One region of the Oceanobacter antarcticus genome, then DNA from elsewhere that is predicted to be linked to it. Evidence: predicted binding sites of a transcription regulator. Region 1 holds the regulator's gene; each other region holds the start of a gene.
What was found. The regulator PhoB, encoded in region 1, activates phosphate uptake and scavenging genes when phosphate is short. The targets are predictions, from matches to a motif close to TGTCATANNNNTGTCANA.

Region 1 (3,281 bases):
AAACGCTCGGTCAGGCGGGGAATATGATGATGAGCAATACCGATGCCGTTGTCAGTAACACTGAAATAACCTTTGCCGCCCTCTGAGTACCAGTGCAGCTTCACATGGCCGCCTTCGGGGGTGTATTTCACCGCATTAAATACCAGGTTGGAAAAGGCACTGCGGAGTTCGTTATAAAACCCCATCAGCTTTTGGTCGTGGTCAATACTCAGCGAGAGAGTGTGTTTGTTGCTGCTGAGAGAGGCTGCGTCACGGCGAATCGCTTCCAGCAGCGGTTGCAACGCCACTGGCTGAGCCTGCTCATTCTCACCTGTTTCCAGCCGCGACAGCATCAGCAGATCCTTGAGCAGATTTTCCATGCGATGACTCTGCTCGCTCATCTGTTGCAGCATGCGTCCCCAGCGGGGTGGCAACATTTCAGAAGCAGCTTGCATGGTTTCGACGTAGCCGGAAATCACCGTGAGGGGGGTGCGTAACTCGTGGCTGACGTTGGCGACGAAGTCTTTGCGCATTTCTTCCAGTTGCTTCAGGCGGGTGACGTCATGCACCAGGATCAAGCGGTCTTTACGGCCAAACAAGGTGATATTGAATTGCAGGTAAATACGCGGGTTGATTGGAGAGCGAATGGTCAGCGGTTCGCGGTAGTCCGCCTTGTCGAAGTAGGCCTTGAACTCCGGCGTTCGAATCAGGTTGGTAATGGGCTGGCCAATATCAACCGGGCTGCGTAAGCCAAGGTAGTTTTGAGCGGCCTGATTCCAGAACTCCAGTGCCCCGGTGGCGTCGACCATCAATACCGAATCCTGCAGCGCGGCGGTTGAATCCTGTATGCGGTTGATAATGGCCTGCAAGCGCTGTTGATGTTTGATGCTGCTTTGTTGCAAGCGCTGGTTTTCCGTAAAAATGGAACCCCAGATACCGAGTGTGCGTGGCAAGACGGTGGTTTGTCCCTGATCCAGCCAGCGATGCAGGCGATAGAGCTGCAGCCACTGCCAGGAGATATAGATGCCCATCATCAGGCACAGGGCTTCCAGTGGCTTGCCAAAATAATAGTAGCCACAGCCAACGGCAAGTATCAGCAGATAAAGGATTCGGCGCAGCTCTCTGCGCCAGACAGGGGTCATCAAAATCAGGAGGCTTTGATCGAAAAGCGATAGCCCGTGCCACGAACGGTCTGAATCAGCTGTTCGTGGGATTCGCCAAGCGCCTTGCGCAGACGGCGAATATGGACATCGACGGTACGTTCTTCAACGTAGACATTACCACCCCATACCTGATCCAGTAGCTGGGCGCGGGAGTAGGCGCGCTCCTGATGGGTCATGAAAAATTGCAACAGGCGGTACTCGGTAGGGCCAATATCAATCGGGTTACCATGGGCGGTCACCCGGTGACAGACCGGGTCGAGCATCAGGCCACTGACCTCGATTGGTTCTTCAATGCCTTGCGGCGTTGAGCGCCGTAAAACGGCCTTCAGGCGCGCCACCAGCTCACGCGGTGAAAACGGTTTGGTGATGTAATCGTCCGCCCCCGCTTCCAGTCCTTGAACCTTGTTATCTTCTTCGCCCTTGGCAGTCAGCATGATGATCGGCAGCTCGGCAGTTCGATCTTCGCGCTTGAGGCGGCGAGCAAACTCGACACCGCTGGTGCCTGGCAGCATCCAGTCAAGCAAAATCATATCTGGCTTTCTGTCGATAATCTGCGCATGTGCTTCCTGTACATTCGCTGCTTCAAGGCATTCATACCCGGCCATTTCCAGGGCCACGGCTATCATTTCCCGGATCGGGGCTTCATCGTCCACAATAAGAACGGTCTTGCCTGCTTTGGTCATAACGGCTCGTCACGCAAATGTCACAATAGGAATAATGCGGGGGTATTACACTGATCCAGTGTTACAAGCATGTGACACTGCTGAGATTGGCGTCAAGCATATTGCCTGATCAGGGCAAAGATGGCGTCGCCAGGGCGTAGTTCAGCACCAGGCCAACCCAAATAATCGCGCCATACCAGTGAGCTGCCAGAAACTCCTTTAAACAGGCCATACGCTCACGGCTGCGGATGGCACGTAATTGCCACCACAAATAACCACCTGCAATTAACCAGGCGAGGTAGAATGGCCACCCTGCGTCTAATTGGCTGCCTGTCAGTAGCAGACAAAAATGCGCCATGCCATAAAGAATGGCAATCATGGTGACGTCCAGATCACCAAACAGGATTGCGGTGCTTTTGACACCGATCAACAGATCATCGTCGCGGTCGACCATGGCATAAATGGTGTCATAGCCGACGGTCCAGCAGACGTTAGCAATAAATAACAGCCAGCAGAGGGATGTCAGTTCATTGGCTTGCGCAGCGAACGCCATGGGAATTGCCCAGGAGAACGCAGCTCCGAGAAACACCTGTGGCAGGTGCGTGTGGCGTTTCATGTAAGGATAAAGTGCTGCCAGAGCAACCCCGCCGAGTGACAGCCAGAGGGTCAGGGTATTGGTCATTAACACCAGCAGCAAGCCGATCAGACAGAGCATAACAAAACCGATCAGCGCCTCGCGGTCGGCTATGCGGCCCTGCGTCAGGGGCCGATCCTGCGTGCGTTTGACGTGGCGGTCGATATGACGATCGGCGTAGTCGTTGATGACACAACCGGCGGAGCGCATCACAAATACTCCGAGGGTAAAAATCACCAGGTTGGCAATCGATGGCAAACCTTCGGCGGCCACCCATAGCGCCCATAGCATCGGCCATAACAGCAGGTAGGAACCGACCGGTTTGTTCAGCCGGGTCAGCTGAATCCACTGATGCCAGCGTGGCCAGAGTTTATCGAGTGTGGCAGACAGAGGTGATTGCATAATCAATGCCTTGTGTCGTCTGGCGAATGGAAGCGCGGTGATAGCAGTAGCGAAGAGAACGCCTCCGTTACCAGTAGAGGCGCACCGTTGATTGTAAACACGGAGCGCCTTGTCCAGCAAAAACAATGCGCACTGTCGGTTACCGGTTGACAGGCTTGACTGAACTTCAATGGTTGTCGGCGCAAGCTGGCCTGGCTGAATAAGTAGCTGCCAAGAGAACGATTGCCAAGATGACGAATTGGCTGACCAACCCTTGCCAAGCTGGTCAAGGGAATGACGGTACGGGCTCTTACCAGCTCGTATTGCCCCTGGCGCAGTGATACTTCGCGTACCCATACCGGTTGCCGCCAGCGCAATTTCAGGTCGGCACATTCAGAGGGCAAGGCTGGGCCGTGATATTGTCTGACGACATCGACCGAAAACTCAGCGGGATTCAGCGCC
Region 2 (3,281 bases), on a different contig from region 1:
TGGATGTCAAATTTGAAAGCGACATGTCGGTCGAAGACATGTGTAACGAAGGGGTTCGTCGTGCTTACCTGAACCCGGACAACGTCTTGCGTGCTTCGGTACTGGCGGATCCGGACGGCAAGCGGGTCAACACCAAGGACAACACGCCGGCGGTTATTCATATGAAACTGGTGCCGGGGAATACCGTCGACGTGCATGTCGCAGCCAAGGGTGGCGGCTCCGAAGCCAAATCCAAGTTCGCCATGCTGAACCCGTCCGACGATGTGGTTGAATGGGTACTGAAGCAGATTCCGACTATGGGGGCTGGCTGGTGTCCGCCGGGCATGTTGGGTATCGGCATTGGCGGCACGGCTGAAAAAGCCATGCAAATTGCCAAGGAATCGCTGCTGGAGCCAATCAATATCCAGGAACTGCAGGCGCGTGGTGCCAGTAATCGTGCCGAAGAACTGCGCCTGGAGTTGTTCGATAAGGTCAACAAGCTGGGCATCGGCGCTCAGGGGCTGGGTGGTCTGACCACGGTTCTGGATGTGAAAGTGGCGGATTATCCGACCCATGCCGCCAACAAGCCGGTAGCCATTATTCCTAACTGTGCGGCAACCCGTCACACCCATTTTGTGCTGGATGGTTCCGGGGTTGCCTCGCTGCCAGTGCCAAAGCTGGAAGACTGGCCGGAAATCAGCTGGGAAGTTGGTGACAGTGTTCGCCGCGTTGACCTGAACACCGTAACGCCGGAAGACGTCAAGGATTGGAAAACCGGTGAAACCGTACTGCTGTCTGGCAAGATGCTGACCGGCCGGGATGCCGCTCACAAACGTATGGTCGAAATGCTGGCCCGTGGTGAAGAACTGCCGGTCGATCTGAAAGGTCGCTTTATCTATTACGTTGGCCCGGTTGATCCGGTTCGCGACGAAGTAGTTGGCCCTGCTGGCCCGACCACAGCCACCCGGATGGACAAGTTTACCCGTACTATCCTTGAACAAACCGGACTGCTGGGCATGATCGGTAAATCCGAGCGTGGCCCGATCGCGATTGAAGCCATCAAGGACAACGAAGCCGTGTACCTGATGGCCGTCGGCGGTGCGGCTTACCTGGTTTCCCAGGCGATCAAGGGTGCGGAAGTGCTGGGTTTTGCGGATCTGGGTATGGAAGCCATCTACGAGTTTGACGTGGTGGATATGCCCGTCACCGTTGCTGTCGATACCAAAGGTGAATCGGTACACATGACCGGCCCGATCGAATGGGCGGCGCGTATTGCCGCGAAAGAAGTGAGCTGATCACGCTGTTCTGATTGAATAACCCGGCCCTGTGTTAACAGCGCCGGGTTTTTTGTTTTTTACTGCGGATACCGGAGCAACCAATGACACCATCTTCACTCACTCAGGATGAAATCGTTCGTGTTTTGGCGGGGCCGCTGTCCGCCTGGGAATTGATAAGCGAAGAGAACCAATCGATGTTACAGCGCAAGGTAAAGACCCAGAATTTCGGGCAGTCGCTGGGGTTGGCTAATCGCACAGGAGAACTGGCAGAGGAACAGAATCACCACCCCTAGTGGTGGTGGGGTAGCCTGACGATTCATATCTGAAGCCACGAGCAACGGGCCATTTCTCCCTTCTGCATCCAGTTGGCCATCTTGAGAAGATGCTCTTGTCCGAAGGTTGAGTACCCTGGAATCTGAGGTCGTTTTTGGCAACCATAGCCGGCAGATTGCACCATTGATACCTCAATAAAGCTCCAGTACAAACGCGTCATAGGAGTGTATCGACGTCAAATTCGTTATTAATAGCTGTCACAATAACGTCTTCTTTCTGACATAAAAGCTCATTCAAGTTGTCATTTTCTGCGACTAGCCTATGCCGCACTTAGACCTCTATAAACAATCGATGAGAGAGTGCGTTATGGAATTCAAGAAAAACAAACTGCTGCAGGCATTGCTGATGGCCGCTCTGGCTACTGGTCTGGCTGCTTGTGGTTCAGATGGCGACGATGGCAAAGACGGCGTTGCTGGTGCTGACGGTGACAAGGGTGATCCAGGTACTGATGGTGAAGATTTAACAGCGGCAGATCATACGACTGCAACTTATGGTACCGAGCTGACGTTTGTGGGTGTAAGCGCTCCAGCAACTGATGCTGACAAGCGCGCTATCTTCGCTTCTTCAGCGATTGTTGGCGAAGGAACTTTTGGTGGATCCTTCAATCTGTTGGCTCGTTCTGGTACTGATTACAATGGTGTGACCTTTGGCCAATTGATCAACGAAACCGGTACTGTTCTTCAGAGCAATGACGGTAGCATCAACGTCACCAACAGCAACGAACACACGTCACTGTTGCCTATCGGTGACAAGTTGTTCTCTGTTTCTCAAATGGAATCTACTCCTGGAGCCATGTTCCTGATGGAACTGAATCAGGATGACGATACTGGCGCTCTGTCTGTTAAAAGTATGAAGCAGATTGATCAGTCTGGTGTGAACGGTGGTTGGGTACATTGTGCAGCTTCTGTTACTCCATGGACCACTCACCTGGCCTCTGAAGAATATGAACCGAATGCCCGTAACCCGGATAGCGGCCAACGTAGCATGCTGTCCTACTACGAGGACGAAGCTTCCTGGAACCCGTACTTTTACGGCTGGAATATCGAAATCGAAGTCTCTGAAGATGCATCTACCGATCTGACCAAGCATTACGCCATGGGTCGTCTGGCATTTGAGCTGGCTTATGTAATGCCAGACTCCAAAACAACTTATATGACAGATGACGGCACCAACGTTGGCCTCTATATGTTTGTTGCGGATACCGCTGGTGATCTGACCGCTGGTACTTTGTACGCCGCCAAGTGGACACAGACTTCTGCTGATAATGGCGGAACGGCAGACATCAGCTGGATCGACTTGGGCCACGCATCTGATGATGATGTGAAACCTTATGTTGTTGGTACTGATACACAAGAACAGCTGACCTTCACTGACCTGTTTGACAGCGAAGATGTCACGGATGGTGCTTGCGCAACTGACGGCTTCACTTACGTGGATACTGCTAGCGGTGGCGCTGAGTGTTTGAAAGTGATCGAAGGTATGGAAACTCAGGCCTCTCGTATGGAAACCCGTCGTTATGCTGCGATAAAAGGTGCTTCCATCGAATTCAAGAAAGAAGAAGGCGTCACGTTCGATCCAACTCGTAGCAAGTTGTACGTTGGCATGTCCAGTGTTGGTAGTGGCATGAGCGATAGCAGCGGTGACATTCAGCTGGCTGAAAGCAATGATTGTGGCATCGTCTATCAGTTGGAT
Region 3 (3,281 bases), on a different contig from region 1:
CATGACTCATAGCCCCCATCATGTCAGCCATGGTCAACCACTCAACCGGGTCAGGATCTGGTACTGGAGCGGTTAAGCCTTGCCGCACGGTCAGGGTGCCGCGGGCATAGCCGCTGCGTTCCATGCTCTGGGCAAAGATGGTGTAAGCATCGTCCTGCGGTTCGACCATGACATCGTAGGTTTCTCCGGGGCCAAAGCGGAATTCATCCACGGTGACCGGCTCGACATCCTGGCCATCCGCCTGGATCACCGTTAGCTTCAAACCGGGAATGCGGACATCGTAAAAGCTGTTGCTGGCGGCGTTGATAAAGCGAAGCCGTACGCGATCACCGCGCTGGAACAATCCGCTCCAATTGCCCGCCGGGGTGGTGCCGTTCATCAGGAAGGTGAGGGTGGCTGCCGACAGGTCCGCCAGATCGGTCGGGTTCATACGCATCTGGTTCCACATCTGGCGTTTTTCCAGTGCCGCCTGTAAGCCCATCTTTGAAACATCGACTGTGAAATCGAAAAAGGTGGGCTGATTGAAGTTGTAGACATCGCTTTGCACTTTCAGTTTGCTGAAAGTGTGCATAGGGTCTTCGTCGGTCCAGTCGGAAAGCTGTACCACGTAATCCTGGTCGGCGCGGTGCCTTTCGCCCGCCCGTGGTTCAATAATCAGGGCGCCGTACATGCCCGTCATTTCCTGAAAGCCGGAGTGGCTGTGGTACCAGTAGGTGCCGCTCTGCCGAAGTGTAAAGCGATAAACAAAGGTTTCTCCCGGTGCGATGCCTGGGTAGCTGATCCCCGGCACACCATCCATTTGATAAGGCAGCAGTATGCCGTGCCAGTGAATGGAGGTGGCGACCGGCAGGCGGTTGGTGACGCGGATGGTGACTTCATCGCCCTCGCGCAAACGTAGCGTCGGTGCCGGAATGGAGCCGTTGATGGTGGTAGCCATACGTGTGACACCGGTAAAATTGACGGGGGTTTCGGCGATCACCAAATCGATTTCTCGGCCGCTGAGTACCGGTGCCGAGCCCAGCGCGGCCGCGCCTTTTACGGCCGCCTGCAACCAGGACGGTGTGGCGGCCAGCACGCCACCGGCTGCCAGGCCCTGCACGAAGCGGCGGCGACTAAGTTGCCAGGGCTGTTTGGGTCGGGGAAACCATGGGGTCATGAGTCAATCTCTTTTCGAATAAACGATGGTTGTCCGCATACTAGCGAGCCGAGCCTGTCACCCGCATGACTTCAAAATGACAAAGTTGTAATCTGGTCGTCATCTTCTTGTGGGTTAGCCAGGTTTAGGCTGTTTCCAAACCCATTCTGAACATACGGAGCAAGGCAACGATGCGGCTATTGGTGGTCGAAGACGAAATCAAGACCGGCGATTATTTACAGCAGGGACTGACCGAGTCGGGCTTTCTGGTCACGTTAGTGCGCAATGGCCTCGACGGCCATCATTTGGCGATGACAGAGATCTTTGATTTGCTGGTGCTGGATGTCATGTTGCCGGACGTCGACGGCTGGCGAATTGTGCAGTCACTGCGCGAGGCTGGCCGTCAAACACCGGTGCTGTTCCTAACCGCCCGCGATAGCGTGGATGATCGCGTAAAGGGTCTGGAGCTGGGTGCTGACGATTACCTGGTCAAGCCCTTCGCCTTTGCCGAGCTGCTGGCTCGGGTGCGCACCCTGTTGCGCCGCAGTACGGTGCCGGTGATGACCGACCAGATCAGAGTCGCCGACCTCACCCTGGATTTGCCGCGTCACCGGGCCATGCGCGCCGGCCGCAAGATCAATCTCAGCCACAAGGAATTTTGCTTGCTGGAGCTGTTGGTCCGGCGGAAGGGTGAAGTATTACCGCGCTCCTTGATCGCCTCCCAGGTGTGGGACATGAACTTTGATTCCGACACCAATGTCATTGATGTGGCCATACGGCGCCTAAGGGCAAAAATCGACGACGATTATGAGCCCAAGCTGATTCACACCGTGCGTGGCATGGGTTACAAGCTGGAGGTTGAAGACGACCATGACGAAGGTTAGCCTCGCCCGGAGACGACCGCTGTCACTCAACAGCCGGGTGATGTTGTTTGTCGCGATCGCCATCAGCCTGAGTCTGCTGATGATCGGCCATCTGGTGCAAAAGGAGGTGGAGCGCCATTTTGCTGAACAGGATGCCGACGAATTGGTGGTGATTACCCGTGCTGTTGAGAAGGCCCTGCAAACGGCGAAGGATCAGGGTCTGGCTCCGGAGGACGCCCTTGCGCGAGCTGTGTCTGGCCATCACGGCGTCTATTTTCAAGTTTGGGATGATGCTGGACGTCTGGTCTATAGTTCCGTGGACACCGGATCTTTGCTACAGGCGAACACCTATGCCCCTGTGGCCCGCATCCAGGTAGACAATCTGTACACCTGGCAATCTGATGGCAAAACCTACCGTGGCACTGCCACCCATACCCGCATCGCGGGCCAGGACTATCGCATCGTCGCTGCCATCGATATGGATTTCCACATCCACTTTCTGGAAAATTTTCGTCGCAGCTTGTGGATGATCATGGTGGCGGCAGGGGCCATCACTCTCCTGGCGGCCTGGTATGGCGTGCATCAGGGGCATGCCCCAATACGTACTCTCAGTGAGACTATGGGTAATGTCCAGGCTGATCGGCTGCATGTGCGTCTCGATCCCGATACCGTGCCGGGGGAGCTGAAAACGCTGGTTGATTCGTTCAACCATATGATTGGGCGATTGGAGGACAGTTTTGTTCGACTTTCTCATTTCTCCGCTGATATCGCCCATGAATTGCGCACACCGCTAACCAACCTGATCACCCAGACTCAGGTGGGTTTGGGTAAGTCCAGAAGCCTGGAAGAATATCGCGAACTGTTATATTCAAACCTGGAAGAACAGGAGCGCCTGACCAAAATGGTTAATGACATGCTCTGGCTGGCCCAGAGCGAACACGGCCTGCTCAAGCCTGTCTGGGAACCGCTGGATCTGGCTCGTGAAGTGCGCGAGCTGTTCGATTTTTTCGAGGCGCTGGCGGAGGAAAAACACATCGAATTGGTATTGGAGGGAAAGGCGCCAATCATACAGGGTGACCGCGCCATGCTGCGTCGTGCATTATCCAATCTGCTGTCCAATGCCCTACGTCATACACCTGAGGAGGGACGAGTGCTGGTCCGGCTGGATTCATCGGGCGAGGGTAGGGCGTTACTCAGCGTACAGAATCCGGGGCCGGAAATTCCAGCCGAGCATTTGCCCAGGGTTTTCGACCGGTTTTACCGGGTCGATCCCTCCCGACAAC

Region 2: WG929_RS14330 (alkaline phosphatase PhoX) is a predicted target of PhoB. The motif match lies at 1,785-1,802, and genes of this name have one in related genera.
Region 3: WG929_RS02820 (copper resistance system multicopper oxidase) is a predicted target of PhoB. The motif match lies at 1,221-1,238, and genes of this name have one in related genera.

Annotation. Positions count from the first base shown of each region.
Region 1 covers NZ_JBBKTX010000013.1:30,909-34,189, reverse strand. The annotation lists gene phoR (phosphate regulon sensor histidine kinase PhoR) at 1-1,121, opposite strand, end outside; gene phoB (phosphate regulon transcriptional regulator PhoB) at 1,127-1,825, opposite strand; gene ubiA (4-hydroxybenzoate octaprenyltransferase) at 1,935-2,840, opposite strand; gene WG929_RS11475 (chorismate--pyruvate lyase family protein) at 2,843-3,281, opposite strand, start outside.
Region 2 covers NZ_JBBKTX010000017.1:100,294-103,574, forward strand. The annotation lists gene WG929_RS14320 (fumarate hydratase) at 1-1,274, shown strand, start outside; gene WG929_RS14325 (4a-hydroxytetrahydrobiopterin dehydratase) at 1,358-1,549, shown strand; gene WG929_RS14330 (alkaline phosphatase PhoX) at 1,896-3,281, shown strand, end outside.
Region 3 covers NZ_JBBKTX010000002.1:256,543-259,823, forward strand. The annotation lists gene WG929_RS02820 (copper resistance system multicopper oxidase) at 1-1,156, opposite strand, end outside; gene WG929_RS02825 (heavy metal response regulator transcription factor) at 1,327-2,019, shown strand; gene WG929_RS02830 (Cu(+)/Ag(+) sensor histidine kinase) at 2,006-3,281, shown strand, end outside.